Regions from separate parts of the Massilia sp. TSP1-1-2 genome, predicted to be linked through region 2. Evidence: predicted binding sites of a transcription regulator. Region 2 holds the regulator's gene; each other region holds the start of a gene.
The links. The regulator sigma-54, encoded in region 2, starts transcription at its own class of promoters, with help from an activator protein. The targets are predictions, from matches to a motif close to TGGCANGNAANCTGCTTT.
Positions count from the first base shown of each region.

Region 1: a site for sigma-54 is predicted at 3,844-3,861, ahead of ACP7BV_RS07355 (CmpA/NrtA family ABC transporter substrate-binding protein). Genes of this name have one in related genera too.
Region 3: a site for sigma-54 is predicted at 1,890-1,907, ahead of ACP7BV_RS09430 (ammonium transporter). Genes of this name have one in related genera too.

Region 1 is NZ_JAFCTU010000006.1:142,260-147,336, forward strand. It holds gene ACP7BV_RS07340 (hypothetical protein) at 240-632, shown strand; gene ACP7BV_RS07345 (ABC transporter ATP-binding protein) at 793-1,596, opposite strand; gene ntrB (nitrate ABC transporter permease) at 1,598-2,518, opposite strand; gene ACP7BV_RS07355 (CmpA/NrtA family ABC transporter substrate-binding protein) at 2,536-3,774, opposite strand; gene ACP7BV_RS07360 (DsbA family oxidoreductase) at 3,970-4,650, opposite strand; gene plsY (glycerol-3-phosphate 1-O-acyltransferase PlsY) at 4,683-5,077, opposite strand, start outside.
Region 2 is NZ_JAFCTU010000008.1:9,424-14,500, reverse strand. It holds gene ACP7BV_RS08780 (enoyl-CoA hydratase/isomerase family protein) at 1-669, opposite strand, end outside; gene hpf (ribosome hibernation-promoting factor, HPF/YfiA family) at 763-1,116, opposite strand; gene ACP7BV_RS08770 (RNA polymerase factor sigma-54) at 1,187-2,671, opposite strand; gene lptB (LPS export ABC transporter ATP-binding protein) at 2,685-3,443, opposite strand; gene lptA (lipopolysaccharide transport periplasmic protein LptA) at 3,440-4,045, opposite strand; gene lptC (LPS export ABC transporter periplasmic protein LptC) at 4,042-4,638, opposite strand; gene ACP7BV_RS08750 (KdsC family phosphatase) at 4,696-5,077, opposite strand, start outside.
Region 3 is NZ_JAFCTU010000008.1:154,456-159,532, forward strand. It holds gene ACP7BV_RS09425 (DUF2339 domain-containing protein) at 1-487, opposite strand, end outside; gene ACP7BV_RS09430 (ammonium transporter) at 645-1,847, opposite strand; gene ACP7BV_RS09435 (hypothetical protein) at 2,016-2,579, opposite strand; gene ACP7BV_RS09440 (TIGR04552 family protein) at 2,593-3,732, opposite strand; gene ACP7BV_RS09445 (PsiF family protein) at 3,751-4,053, opposite strand; gene ACP7BV_RS09450 (branched-chain amino acid ABC transporter substrate-binding protein) at 4,158-5,077, opposite strand, start outside.

The sequences.
Region 1 (5,077 bases), on a different contig from region 2:
TGGGACTATAACATTGTGTCGGCTGTCGCAAAAGGGGCGGCATTACAGCAGCGTTACATCGTTCTGGCGAAGGCGGCGAGGCGAGGCGATGTTGTTCATGCGCTTGACCGATGGCTGGGTGAACAGGCGATGCCTATGCGATCACAAGGGCCGCTGTGGCATTTCAAGATATCGTCGGGAACTATCAGTGCCTCAGCTTGGTCGATGAGGCGTAATTCTGACGGAAGCAGGAGTTGTGAATGCAAACAAAACAGAGCATTGATTCTTCTGAATGCGTAGGAAGTATCGTTTCTTTAGCAAACCTGACTACTGGGGCGATCTGGGCACCGATGTCTTTCGAATTGGACCGTTCTACAGGCGTGACTGCTGCCATTCGTAAAGTACGCGCCGAAGAGCCAGCTCCGGATGGCGTTGGCGCCAACGTTATAACCCTATCTCAGGGTGGCTTGTCGCGGCGAACGCTGGCAATCTATCAAGCGGACGAAGACGAATGGATGCTATTCGATGGCAAGCGTGAGTATCATCTGGAAAATGTAGTTGTAACATGGACGAAAGGTATTCAGATCATCCCTGGCGTTTTTAGCTTGGCGACGCTAGCGTTGAACTGTGCCGGCGTTGTTGTAGCACAGTAACGTATTTCAGACCAACCCTGAGTCACTGGTCAGAGGCGGGACGGTCCTTGGACGATATCGATATAGGCCATCTTATCGTGCGCTTGAGTAAAAATCCTTTTGGGCTAACGAGGCTCGCCGACTCCACGCGTGCCCGTACAGACCAGCCTCGCGCGCCACGCTAGGCCGCATCTTTGTGCGGCCTAGCTTGCCGGTGATACAAAAACTCCAGCACGCGCGTGCGGTATTCCACGTACAGCACGTCATGCGCCAACGCCACCCGGTCGCGCGGGCGGGCCAGTCTGACCTGGACGATGTCGCCGATCGTGGCCGCAGGGCCATTGGTCATCATTACGATCCGGTCTGACAGCAGCACCGCTTCATCCACATCATGCGTCACCATCACGACCGTCGAACCGGTCTTGGCGACAATGGCCATCAACTCATCTTGCAAGTGAGCACGCGTGAGCGCGTCGAGCGCGCCGAAGGGCTCGTCCATCAGCAACACTTTCGGCTCCATCGACAAGGCACGCGCAATGCCCACGCGTTGCTTCATGCCGCCCGAGATTTCATTCGGGCGCTTGGCGCTGGCCGCCGTCAAGCCGACCAGCGCCAGCGCCGCCGCTGTTCGCTCGCGCAATTGCGCCGTGGATTCCTTGGCAGCGAACACTTTTTCGACGGCCAGGTAGACGTTCTCGAAACAGGTCAGCCATGGCAGCAGGGAATGGTTCTGGAACACTACCGCGCGCTCGGGCGAGGGGCCCGCAATTTCGCGCCCGGCGCAGATCAGCGCGCCTTCGGTCGCCGTCGTCAAACCTGCCAGCAAGTTGAGCAGTGTGGACTTGCCGCAGCCGGAGTGGCCGATCAGCGTGATGAACTCGCCCTGCTCCACCGCCAGATTGACCCTGGTAAGCGCGTGAAAACTGCCCTTGCGCGTGTCGAACACCATTTCCGCGTTCTGCACTTCGATGAATTTTTTGCTCATGTCAGGTTCCCGCTTCTTCATAGGTGAAAGTTTTTGCGAGCGCAACGAGCGCCTGCTCCAGGATCAGGCCGACCACGCCGATCACCACGATGGCAATCACGATATGCGCCACGTTCAGGTTGTTCCACTCATCCCACACCCAAAAGCCGATTCCTACGCCGCCGGTCAGCATCTCGGCCGCGACGATCACCAGCCAGGCCGTGCCGATCGCCAGGCGCACGCCGGTCAGCATGTAGGGCAGCACCGATGGCAGCAAGATCTTGGTGAAAATCTTCCATTCCGACAGTTGCAGCACGCGCGCCACGTTCATGTAGTCTTGCGGCACGCGTTGCACGCCGGCGGCCGTGTTGATGATCATCGGCCAGATCGAGCAAATGAAAATCGACCAGATGGCGGCGGGATCGGCCGCCTTGAACACCAGCAAGCCAATCGGCAACCAGGCCAGCGGCGAGACTGGCTTGAGCAGGCTGACAATCGGATTGAACATGCCCGCCAAAAATGTGAAGCGGCCGATCATGAAGCCGAGCGGAATGCCCACCAGCGCCGCCAAGCCAAAGCCGACGCCCACGCGCTTCAGCGAGGCCAGAATGTTCCAGCCAATGCCCTGGTCGTTCGGCCCGTTGCTGTAGAACGGATCGGAAAACATCTTGACCGCTTCCAGGAAGGTGACTTTCGGAGATGGAAAACTGGTATTGCTCACCGATAGAATTTCCCACAGCAGCAACAGGATGCCCAGGCCCAGCAGCGGCGGCATCACGGCCACCGCAAGGGCGCGCCCGCGCGAGTTTCCGTTGGAAAGCTTGACGCCCTTGGCGGCCAGGCGCTTGCTGCGCGCCGGGCGTTCGAGCACGGTTTCTTGCATTGGCGTATTCACCGGCGTACCCACCGGCATGCTCATGTCACTCTCCAGCACTGCACTCATTGCGCTCTCCTTGTCTTTCAGGCTTTGATCTTGAAGGCGTCGGCGTAGGCTTTGGGATTCTTGCCGTCCCAAACGGTGCCGTCGATCATCTTCACCGAACGCATCGGCGACTTGGGCACGGCCACCTTGGCCAAGGCGGCGCCTTCCGCGTACAGCTTGGTCTGGTTGACCTTGCTCGCCGTGCCCAGGTAGTCCACTTCGCCCTTGAGCAAGCCCCAGCGCTTGTGCTGGGTCATGAACCACATGCCGTCGGACACGAAGGGATAGTTGACCAAGCCATCGTTGTAGAACTTCATGTAGTTCGGATCGTCCCAGGTGCGCCCGAGCCCGTTCTGGTAACGGCCTAAAATGCGTTGGTTGATGACGTCCACCGTGGTGTTCACGTAAGACTTGGCGGCAATGGTCTCAGCCATCTTGGTCTTGTTGACCAGACCCGCATCGATCCACTTGCTGGCGTCGAGCACGGCGGCGATCAGCGCGCGCGCCGTATTCGGGTGCTGCGTGGCCCAGTCGAGCGTGGTGCCCAGCGTTTTTTCGGGGTGGTCTTTCCAGATGTCTTGGGTGGTGGCCGCAGTAATGCCCACACCATCGACAATGGCGCGGTGGTTCCACGGTTCGCCCACGCAAAAACCGTCCATGTTACCGACGCGCATGTTGGCCACCATTTGCGGCGGCGGCACGGTGATGACCTTGGCGTCCTTCATCGGGTTGATGCCGTAGCTGGCCAGCCAGTAGTACAGCCACATGGCGTGGGTGCCGGTTGGAAAAGTCTGGGCGAAGGAATACTCGCGCTTGTCCGTCTGCATCAGCCTGGCCAGCGAGGCGCCGTCCACGCCGCCCTTGTCGGCCACTTTTTTCGACAGGGTGATGGCCTGGCCGTTATGGTTCAGGTTCATCAGGATGGCCATGTCCTTCTTGGCCCCGCCAATGCCCATCTGCACGCCGTAGATCAAGCCATACAGTACATGGGCGGCGTCGAGCTCGCCATTGACGAGCTTGTCGCGCACGCTGGCCCACGATGATTCTTTCGACAGCACGATCTTGATGCCGTATTTTTTGTCAAAGCCCAGTACCGAGGCCATGACGACCGACGCGCAGTCGGTCAGCGGAATGAAGCCGATTTTGACTTCTTCCTTTTCCGGCTTGTCCGAGCCGGCGGCAAACACGCCGCCGCTGGCCAGGCCGGTCAGCGATGCGGCGGCGCCGGCCTTGATGAGGCTGCGGCGGATCACATTGGTGGAGTCGTCGATTTGCATTCTTCCCTCGTTCGCTAGCAGTAGTCACTGTCGGAAGCGGGCGCAAACGCGTCCGCCGTTGTGAACTACTCAGCAAGGGCCGTGCCAGCAGGCAAGGAGGGAAAATGGATGAAAAAATGGCGCTACGGTCTTCAAGATGGCGACACGCGGCACCTTTTGTGTGCACTGCACCAAAAGGGCACCGGGTGCTTGACCTTATTCGGCGCTTTGCGCCGCAATCTGGCGCAGGGCCTTTTCGAACACCTCTGGCGGCTGCCCGCCCGAGATCAAATGTTTCTGATTGATGATGATGGCCGGCACAGCGCTGATCCCTTGCCGCTGGAAAAATTCTTCCTGCTCGCGCACTTCTTCCTCATACGCACCGGTGGCCAGCACTTCGGCTGCCTCGGTCGCATCGAGCCCCACTTCTTGCGCCACGCGCGTGAGCACTTCATGCGAACCGGGATTGTCGCCATGGGTAAAATAGGCTTCGAACAGCGCCATTTTCAGCTCGCGCTGGCGGCCTTGCAGCTCGGCCCAATGCAGCAGGCGATGCGCATCAAAGGTGTTATAGATGCGGCTGCGCTTGTCCATGGCGAATTCAAAGCCCAGTTCGGCGCCGCGCTCGCGGATCATCGCGCGCGTCTTGGCGCTCTGCTCTTCGGTCGCCCCATACTTGCGCGCAAGATGCTCGCCGATGTCTTCGCCTTCCGGCGCCATCTGCGGGTTCAGTTCAAAGGGATGGAAGTGCAGGTCGGCACTGGCAACGTCGGCCACGTTGGCCAGCGCCTGTTCGAGCGATTTAAGCCCGATCACGCACCACGGGCAGGAAATGTCGGATACAAAGTCGATTCTGAGTTGGGTCACGGCGGCGCCTATCAAGGATGGATGGCCCATTTTAGAGCCTGCAGCCGAAACCCGTCGCCTGCCTAGTGTTTTTTCGCCACTGGTTTGGCGCTGGCAGCCTTGCTGCCCAACTTGCTTTCCTTGCCTGCCAACAGGTTGGCGATGTTGCTGCGATGGCGAAACAGCAGCAGGGCGCTCATGATGATGACGGCCAGCAGCTTTTCAAGTTGGTCGATACCGAACAGCAGGCCGAAGTAAAACGGCGCGAACAGCGCCGCCACCAGCGCCGCCAGCGACGAATAGCGGAAGGCATAGGCAATCACCAGCCAGGTGATCAGCGTGGCCAGGCCCAGCCATGGGTTCAGGCCAAGCAGCACGCCCAGCGCGGTGGCGACACCCTTGCCGCCGACAAAGCGAAAGAAGATGGGATACAAGTGCCCCAGGAACACCGCCAGCGCCACCAGCGCAATGCCCAACT
Region 2 (5,077 bases):
CGCATACGGCGCGGCAAAATCTGCGATCATGGCGCGCAGCTCGGCCCCGGGCGTGCTGTCGATGCGTGCGGCCAGCGCGGCCATCTGCTCTTGCGGCACGAACACGTCGGCCAACCCCGCGTACAGGGCGTCGGCCGCGCCGACCGTCAGTCCGGTCAGGCCCAGGTAGTTGCCCAGCTGGCCAGGCGCGCGCGACAAAAAGTAGCTGCCGCCCACGTCCGGAAACAAGCCGATGTTTACTTCCGGCATCGCCATCTTGGTTTTTTCGGTGACGATGCGGATACGGCAGTCGGGCCCGCCCTGCGCAATGCCCATCCCGCCGCCCATGACCACGCCGTCCATCAGCGCCACGTAGGGCTTGGGATAGAAATGGATCAGGTGATTGAGCGCGTATTCTTCGGTAAAAAAGTCTTCCAGCAAGGCACTGCCGCCCATCGGGCTCTTGCCGCCCACCTCATGGAAAAAACGGATGTCGCCGCCGGCGCACAGCGCCTTGGGGCTGCTGCTGCCAAGCACGACCGCATCGACGGCGTCATCCGCGCGCCAGGCCTGCAGCACCGCCGTCAAGTCGCGCACCATCTGCAGCGACAGCGAATTAAGCGCTTTGGGACGGTCGAGGGTGATGATGCCGGTACGGTTGGCAACGCGGGTCTGGACGTATTCGCTCATGGAAGGCTGACAATAAATGGATAGACCCATATTTTAGCCTCCGCAGATGCAAAAAGGGCGCCGCAGGCGCCCTCGTGTCAAGAATCCCGGGCCTTAGATGGCTTCAGGGAGTTCTTCTTCAGGCAGGTGCTTGATGGCCTGGTGATTATGGTCCTGGACCTTGTCCTTGTACTTCATGACTTGACGGTCGAGCTTGTCGATCAGGGTGTCGATAGCGGCGTACAGGTCATGCGACAGGCTTTCTACATACACGGTCTTGCCCGACAGGCGAAGGTTGATTTCAGCCTTTTGTCGTTTTTCTTTTTCAGTCAGGTTATCCACGGTGAGGATCACGGCAATATCAATCACGTGATCGAAATGGCGCTTGACGCGCTCGAGCTTGGTTTGTACGTATTCACGGATGGCTGGGGTCACTTCGAGATGATGTCCGCTAATTGTGAGATTCATACACACTCCTAATAATGGTGTCACTTTCCGTTCGTGCGCGGCGCGCAGAGGAACGGCATAAAAATGCCGATTACAGACACTTCCTGAGGCTGACGGGCGGGATTTTGAGCGCTTCGCGGTACTTGGCAACGGTGCGGCGAGCGATGACCATACCCTGTTCCCCCAGCATGTCCGCAATCTTACTATCGGATAATGGATTTTTAGGGTCTTCTGCTCCTGTCAATTGCACGATGAGTGCACGAATCGCCGTGGAAGATGCTTCTCCCCCCGCTTCGGTGGCGACATGGCTACCGAAAAAGTATTTCAACTCAAACATGCCATGCGGGGTCAGCATGAATTTCTGAGTTGTTACACGAGAAATAGTACTCTCGTGTAGACCAAGTGTATCAGCTATTTCGCGCAGCACAAGGGGACGCATGGCTACCGCGCCATGGCTGAAGAAATTGCGCTGGCGCTCAACAATAGCCTCGGAGACACGCAAGATGGTGTCGAAGCGCTGGCGCATGTTTTTGATCAGCCACTTCGCTTCCTGCAACTGGGCGCCCATCTGGCCTTCGCCCTTGCCCTGCTTGAGCAGGCTCGCGTACATATTGTTCACGCGCAGGCGCGGCATCACGTCGTTGTTGAGCGAGACCGACCAGCCGCCCTTGGCCTTGCGCACAATCACGTCCGGGACCACGAAGTCCGACACATCGGAGGCGAACACGGCGCCCGGGTGCGGATTGCAGCGGCGGATGATGGTCTGCGCCTCGCGCAAGTCTTCGTCGTCGCAGTCGAGCGCTTTTTTCAGCTTGTTGAATTCACGCTGGGCGAACCAGGTCAGGTGCTTTTCGACGATGGCCAGCGCCATGCGGCGCGTCACCAGCGGCACGCCGCGCATGGCGCGAATCTGCAGCGCCAGGCACTCGGACGCATTGCGCGCGCCCACGCCGACCGGATCAAAACTTTGCAGCAGCGACAGCGCGGTCTTGAATTCATCGAAATCGATCTCGAGTTCTTCGGGCATGCGCGCATGGATTTCTTCCAGCGTCTCGGTCAGGTAGCCGTTGTCGTCGAGCGCGTCGACGATCAGTTCGACCAGCGCGCGGTCGCGCACTTCGAGCACCAGCACGCGCATCTGTTCCATCAGATGCTCGCGCAGGGTGGTCGCGCTGCCCTCGAGCTGCGGGCGCGAATCTTCGTCGTCGCTGCTCTTGGCGCGGCCCAGGTCACCCCACTCGCCGTCGTTGTCGTTGTTGTTGTCGTTGTTGCTGGCAGCTTCCCCCTCGGGTGCATCGGCGCTTTGGCCTTCGGCCGGCGCCGGTGCATCCTGCGCGCCCGGTTCGGGCGGCGCCTCGGCCGGCGTGGCGCTGCTGCCGATGGCGCCGTCGGCCAGCAGGCGCACCGAATGGTCGAGCGGATCGTCAAGCCGTTCGAGCAGCGGATTGTCGGTCAGGAGCTGTTCGAGTTCCTGGTGCAGTTCGAGCGTGGACAACTGCAGCAGGCGGATCGACTGCTGCAGCTGCGGCGTGAGCGCAAGGTGCTGCGAGGTGCGTAGTTGCAGGGATTGTTTCATCGGTTTGACCTGCTTACATCCGGAAGTGCTCACCCAGATAAACGCGGCGTACCGATTCGTCTGCGATGATGTCGTCCGGACGGCCAGAGGCCAGCACCGCACCCTGGTTGATGATGTAGGCACGGTCGCAAATGCCGAGCGTTTCGCGCACATTGTGGTCGGTGATCAAAACGCCGATGTCGCGCTCCTTCAGGAACCGCACGATGCGCTGGATCTCGATCACGGCGATCGGATCGACCCCGGCGAACGGTTCGTCGAGCAGCACAAAGCGCGGATTGGTGGCCAGCGCACGCGCGATTTCCACGCGCCGCCGCTCGCCGCCCGACAGCGACATGGCCGGGTTCTCGCGCAGCTTTTCGATCTGCAGGTCATGCAGCAGCGTGTCGAGCCGCTCCTTGAGTTCTGGTTTGCTCAGGCGCTTGCCGTTGACCTTTTGCAGTTCCAGCACGGCGAGGATGTTTTCTTCGACCGTCAGGCGCCGAAACACCGACGCTTCCTGCGGCAGGTACGACAGGCCGAGCGCGGCGCGCCGGTGAATCGGCAGGCTGGAGATATCCACGCCGCTGATGTCGATCGAGCCGGCATCCGACGGCACCAGGCCCACGATCATGTAGAACGAGGTGGTCTTGCCGGCGCCGTTGGGCCCCAGCAGGCCGACTACCTCGCCGCATTCAACCTGCAGCGATACGTCGCGCACGACCAGTTTTTTGCCGTAGCTTTTCTGCAGGCCGCGCACGATCAGCGTGCTGCCACAAGCTTTCGGTTCGATCATGGCATGCCCGTCGGAGCTGGCGTGCCAGTCGGCCCCGTTGGCGCAGTTGGCGCGGTTGGCGCCGGCGCGGCGCGCGGCTTGCGCGGCGCGATGATCAGCTGGCCGCGGCCCTCGCCCGGCTTGCTCGCGCCGCTGGCGTCGTTACGGGCGGTGAATACCTCGCGCATGCTGTCGTACGAAATGAATTCGCTCTTGATTTCGTCGGTCATGTTGCTGCCCTCGATCTGGCGGATATGCGCGCTGCCGAACAGCTTGACGACGCCGCTGCGCTCGTCGTATTCGATGCGCTGCGCATTGCCTTCGACCCACAGCTCGGGGCCGCCGTCGCGCTTTTGGCGAAACGTCGCCATCTTGCCGGGCACGCCCGTGAGCGTCACCTGCATGTCTTCTTCGGGACTGGTCTTGATCACCGCTTTTTCAGCGCGCAGCACCAGCGTGCCCTTAGTGACGACGATGTTGCCGGTAACGATGGTGACCTGGGCGACTTCGTCCACCAGCAGCGTGCCGTAGTCGATTACCGCGCGCTTGCCGGCGTCGGCTTTCTCGGCCGAGGCGCCCAGCGCCACTAGGCCAAACACTGCAATTGCTATTATTTTTTTCATTTTCTACTGCCCTTGGGTGGAACGATGATCTGGCCACCGCCGGCAAACTGCACCTGGCGCGTGGCGTTGTTGGCCTTCATGCCGACGCCGGTAATGGTGTTGGCGCCCAGCGCCATGTCGACCCGCACGCGGGACTCCATGCGGTCTTCTTCCGGAAACACGGTCAGCGCTTCGGTGGTCATGTGCATCAGGCGCGCCATGGGCGAAGCGGGGCGAAAGACGTCGACCTTGCCCAACAGGTCGACCTGGTCGTCCGCATGCCGCAGGCGCGCGCTGTTGGCCTTGACGGTCATTGGACTCTGGCCGGGCGCCAGACTTTGCAGCATGGGCTGCTCGACGTCCGAGACGTCGCCCAGCGGACGGTGGGTCAGCTTGGCGCCGTAGAACAGGTAGCGCGGCTTGCCTTCGGGCGTCATGCGCACGAAACTGAATTTTTCAACGATGTAGTCAGGCTCGTTGCCGGCTGCGGCCGGATCGACCTGGCCGTCGCCGCGCTGCATCACCTGCACCAGCCAGAAGCTGCCCAAGGCGGAGAAGATGAGCGCCGTGATGGTCAGCAGCAGCGGCCAGCGATGGGCGGTGCGCTTATCCATGGCGGCCCCCGCCCCGCAGGCATGGGTCCCGCAGGCCTGATTCCTGATTCTTGCCTGTCACGCGAAATACGGCGCCAGCGCCGCCTCGTACGTGCCCTGCGCGCGCATCACCAGGTCGCACACTTCGCGCACGGCGCCGCGCCCGCCGCCGGCGCGCGTGACGTAATGGGCGCGGTGTTGCACCTCCGGGTGCCCGGTGGGCACGGTGACCGCAAAGCCGACCTGCAGCAGCAGCGGCAGGTCGATCACGTCGTCGCCGATATAGCCGCACTGCTGCGCCGTCAAGCCGGTCGCTTCCAGCAGTCTGGCAAAGGCGATGCGCTTGTCGTGGATGCCCTGGTGGACATGCATGATGCCCAGGTCGGCCGCGCGCCGCACCACAATCGGCGACTCGCGCGCGCTGATGATGGCGGTGGCCACGCCGCTTTTTTGCAGCAGC
Region 3 (5,077 bases), 150 kb from region 2:
TGATCCATGCCGGCGTTTCCGCCCGTGGGTAGACGGGGCTCGGCTCGGGCAGCATTGTGGGTGCAGGTGCAGGTGCAGGTGCAGGTGCAGGTGCGGGTGCAGATGCGGGAATCGGCGCCGAGGCAGTGTTAGGCGCAGGGGTAGCAGCGGCCATGGCGGGCACCGGCTTTTGCGGCGCGAGCGGCGGCGGAGACAGTGGTTCCGGTTCCGACACCGGCGCAGGGGTGGGGGCAGGGATGGTTTCAGGTGCCGGTACAGGTCTGGCGCGCGGCACAAAGGAAGGCACGGGCTGCGCGGTCTTTTCAGCTTGCGCCGGCGCAGCAGCAGTCTTGAGCTTGGCCCGCACCTCGTCGAGCTCAGCTTCCAGGCGCCGATTGGCGCTCTCGAGATTGTCAAGCCGGCGCCGGACCGCCCCGGTCGCTATCAGCGCCGCCAGGAACGGATAGCCGAAGATGAATAAAATACCAAATACCGCCGCCAGAAACATACAACCCCTCTTCTTGTCATTCTGAAAAAGTTTCCAAAGAGGATTGTATACTGACGGCGGGTGCAAAAGAATAATTCTTTATTAACTTATGCTACCTTGGTTCGGTGGTATCAATCCGCGCGACCTCGGGTAGCGCGGCCCGCAGCGCACGCGCACATTACCAGTTCGATTCGCGCTCAGGTGTCGACGAAATATGGTGGATCGACAGGTCGGCACCCTGGAATTCCTGCTCGGGATCGAGCCGCAAACCCATCGTCGCCCTGAGCACGCCATAAATAGCGCAGCCGCCCGCCAGTGCAATGGCGATGCCGAGCAAAGTCCCGATCGTTTGCGAGGCAAGCGACACGCCGCCCATCCCACCGAGCGCCTTGAGGCCAAAAATGCCGGCCGCGATGCCGCCCCAGGTCCCGCACAGGCCGTGCAGCGGCCAGACACCCAGCACGTCGTCGATCTTCCAGCGGTTTTGGGTGAGCGTAAACATTCCCACGAAAATGAGGCCGGCGATGGCGCCGGTGGCCAGCGCGCCTAGCGGATGCATCAGGTCCGAGCCGGCGCACACGGCCACCAGGCCGGCAAGCGGGCCGTTGTAGGCATAGCCGGGATCGTTCCGACCGGCAATCAGCGCGGCCAGCGTGCCGCCGACCATGGCCATCAGCGAGTTGACCGCCACCAGTCCGTTCATTTTTTCGAGCGTTTGCGCGCTCATGACGTTAAAACCGAACCAGCCCACCGTCAGGATCCAGGCGCCCAGCGCCAGGAAGGGAATTGACGAAGGCGGGTGGGCGGCGATGGCGCCGTTGCGCCCGTAGCGCCCGCGGCGCGCGCCGAGCAGCAGCACGGCCGGCAGCGCCACCCAGCCGCCCAGCGCATGCACCACGACGGACCCGGCAAAGTCATGGAATTCGGCGCCGAAGGCGAGCTTGAGCCAGGCCTGGAAGCCGAAGCGCTGGTTCCAGGCGATGCCCTCGAACAGTGGATAGACCAGCGCCACCAGAATAAAGGTGGCGATCAGCTGTGGATGAAATTTGGCGCGTTCGGCGATGCCGCCCGAAATAATGGCAGGAATGGCCGCGGCAAAGGTCAGCAGGAAGAAGAACTTGACCAGCTCATAACCGTTTTTCTGGGCCAGGATCTCGGCACCCGAAAAGAAATCGACGCCGTAAGCCACGCTGTAACCGACGAAAAAATAGGCAATGGTGGAGACGGCAAAGTCGGCAAGGATTTTGACCAGGGCATTGACCTGGTTTTTCTTGCGAACCGTGCCCAGTTCAAGAAAAGCGAATCCTGCGTGCATGGCCAGGATCATGATGGCACCGAGCAATATAAAGAGGGCGTCGGCGCCGCTGTGAATGACGTTCATGGGATTCCCGAAAAAGGTGCAAAAGTGGAAGATAGCAGTTGCTAAGCAACAATCGTTCCAAATTGGTGCAGTAAACTAAGTCATTGTTCGTAATGAACTTTTTCTGTCCCACGCTTTCGGGTGCCCGCCGCTTGCACCAAAATGTTTGCCCCTTTTCAGTGCGCGCCGCTACCTGCGCATGGCGCCGACGACCTTGACGTGCACGCTTTCGCCCTCGTATCCGCTTCGTCTGCCCCATTGCCGTAGCGCCGACAGGTAGCCGGTTTCCCGGGCCAATGCTTGCGGTGTGTCGCTGCGCCGGATGATGAACACCTCCAGCGTCGGCTCTTGCCTGCAAGGTCGGTCCGGCAGGGCGGCGTTCGACGCCGGGACGTCTTCGCGCACCAGCAGGCGGCAATTAAAATGCAGCAAGCCGGCGGCCAGGACCCGGCCGGCGGCTCCTTCCATGATCGTTGCGGATTTTTCAATGCAGCTATGGGGGCGGCAGCCGTGGATTAGTATTGTCCCATCCGTTAATACTTCATTCGGTGCGGGATTACCCATCGACAGGTTGATAGCATCTTTCAACAAGAAATCGTTATTCAGCGTGTCCTGGCGATCTTCACCAAACAGGGTGTTGATTTGCCTGGCGCTCATGGCGTGCAAGTCCGGTGCGGGCGCGTCCGGTACGCCGTACGCGCCCGCACCGGACATGCAGGTCAACAGGACTGCTGTAAATAACGGTGCTTTCACTGGTTTTCCTTTTTTACGACGCTGTACCGCCGGCCTGCGCCGCAATCCAGTCCAGCAATTCGCGCCCGCACACACGAATGCGCGCCGCTTCCACCTGACGCCGCTTGTACGCCGCATGGCTGGCCGGCCCGCTCAAGCTGCGTTCGTGACTTTCTCGGTCCATCAGCTGGATTTCGTACTCGAAAAAGAAATCGACATCGCCGCCCTCGCCGTGCAGGTGGATCATCTTGCGCAGCGTGACCTGCAAGCTGTTGAAGCCACTGCCGCTGTGCGGATTGTCGCTGCGGGTTTGCGGTTCGGACAGCGCCAGCAGCTCGTCATCCATTGTTTGCAGCAGTTCGGCCGGATAAGGCCCGCTGCGGTCGAGCAGAGTGCGGTACTTGACGAAGACTTGCTTTGCCGCATCGAGGTCGAGCAGCGTATTGCGCGTGCGCTGGGGATCGATATTGGTGACCGACAGCAAATGAACCCGCTGCAGCGTATGCAGCGCGAGCAAGCATTCAAAGCGTGTCGCAAAGGTCAGCCGCACGCCCAGATGGTCGTAAATGTCGGACGCCAGGTAGGCTGCCTTTTGCAGCAGTTTCAACAGAATGCTGTCGCGTCCCTTGTTGCTTTTCTTGTCGTAATGTAGCAGCGGCAGGCAAACTTCGCCGTCGGTCAGGAAGTATTGCTCGCCATCTTTGCGGATCACTTCATCCAGGCTGGCGAACACTTGCTCGCGGATGGTGTGGAAGTGACGCAGCTTGAGGTCGCTGTCGATGTAGAAGATCCCGTGCATGACCTTGAGCACCGCGCACGACCACATGTGCAGCGCGTCATTGTGCTCCGCGCGCTGCGAGGCGTAGACCAGCAGTTGCAGCGGATCCTCGGCCAGGCGCACTTGCGCCGGCATCAGCTCGCTCTGCTTGGGTTCGAGGAAATGGGACAGGATGAAGGCGACCGCTTCGCGGTGGCCGCGCACAATGCGCGCGACCGTGGCCGCGTTCTCAAGGTCAAAGCCGTACTCGCGCGCGAACTGGCGCGCGTCGTGCATATTGCGCAGCGCCAGCGACGCCAGGTCAATGGCCGACATGCCATTGGTGATGGCAGTGAGATAGCCCCAGTTCAGCGAAAACTTGTGCTTGCTTTTGAGCGATGCAACGTGCTCCGACATAAACTGGGGCGGCGCGCTTTACTTTGTGGCGGAAAGGCAGGTTTTCATGAAGGCTTTGCGCTCCCCGCCAGTTTTGCCGGTGGCGTCGGTGTTGCAGCTTTTCATTTTTTCCTGCTGAGGCGTCATGGCCTTGACTGGCTTGGCACTAAGGCATTGCTTCATGAACGACTTGCGCTCATCGCCCTTTTTACCGCTTGCGTCGGCGTTGCAGGTGACCATCTTGTTTTGCTGCGCGGATTTGGCCGGCGCGACAGCTTCAGGGGCGGCAAAGGCGCCGCTGGACAGGGTGAGGGCGGCGATCAGGGCAAACAGTGTTTTCATATAAGTCTCCTTCAGTCGTTGAGGAATGAATGCAATTTTGCAACATCACGACTATACGATAGCCCGGCATTTTTCGCCCGTTATTTTGCGCTGCAAGCGCCGCGTCAGCGGATCACCTCCAGCTTGGTCTTTTTGCCGCCCCGGAAAGTGTAGATCGTCATGGCCGCATTGAGCAAGTCGCCTTGCGGATCGAAGCGGATGTTGCCCGTCACGCCCTGGTAGTTGATGCGCTTGATGTAGGGGGCGTAGCGCGCAGGGTCCGGCGATTTCGCTTGTTGCATGGCCGTGGCCAGCACCATCACCGCGTCGTAGGCGTGCGGCGCATAAGCCTGCAGGTCCACCTTGTAAGTCTTGCGGTAGCGCGCCACAAAGTCCGTGTAGCCCTTTTCCTGCGCCGGCGTCACGCCGCCGGCCACCGCGCAGGTGACATTGCCCTCGCCGAGCGCCTCGCCTGCCAGCAGCGGCAGTTTTTCGGAACAGATGCCGTCCCCGCCCATGAAGCGGGCCTTGAAGCCGAGCGCCTGCATTTGCTTGAGCATGGGGCCGGCGACCGCGTCCAGACCGCCATAGAACACCAGGTCAGGCGTTTTGCTCTTGAGCTGGGTGAGGATGGCGCTGAAGTCGGTGGCCTTGTCGTTGGTGAACTGGCGGCCCACGATCCGGGCCGATCCGCCGCCCGCTTTGACACCCTTGATGAATTCGTCGGCCAGGCCCTGGCCAAAGGCGGTGCGGTCGTCGATCACGCCAATGCGGCGCGCCTGCAGCTTGCCCAGCGCATAGCGCGCCAGCGTGCTGCCGATCAGGGTGTCGTTGGCGACAATGCGAAACGCCGACTTGAAGCCCTGGCGCGTGTAGACCGGCGTGGTGGCGGACGGCGTGATTTGCGGGATGGCGGCGGCGTCATAGATTTTCGAGGCTGGCACGGTGGTGCCGGAATTGAGGTGACCGACCACCCCGGCGACCTTGGCGTCAACCAGCTTTTGCGCGACCGCAGTGCCTTGCTTGGGGTCGCCGCCGTCGTCTT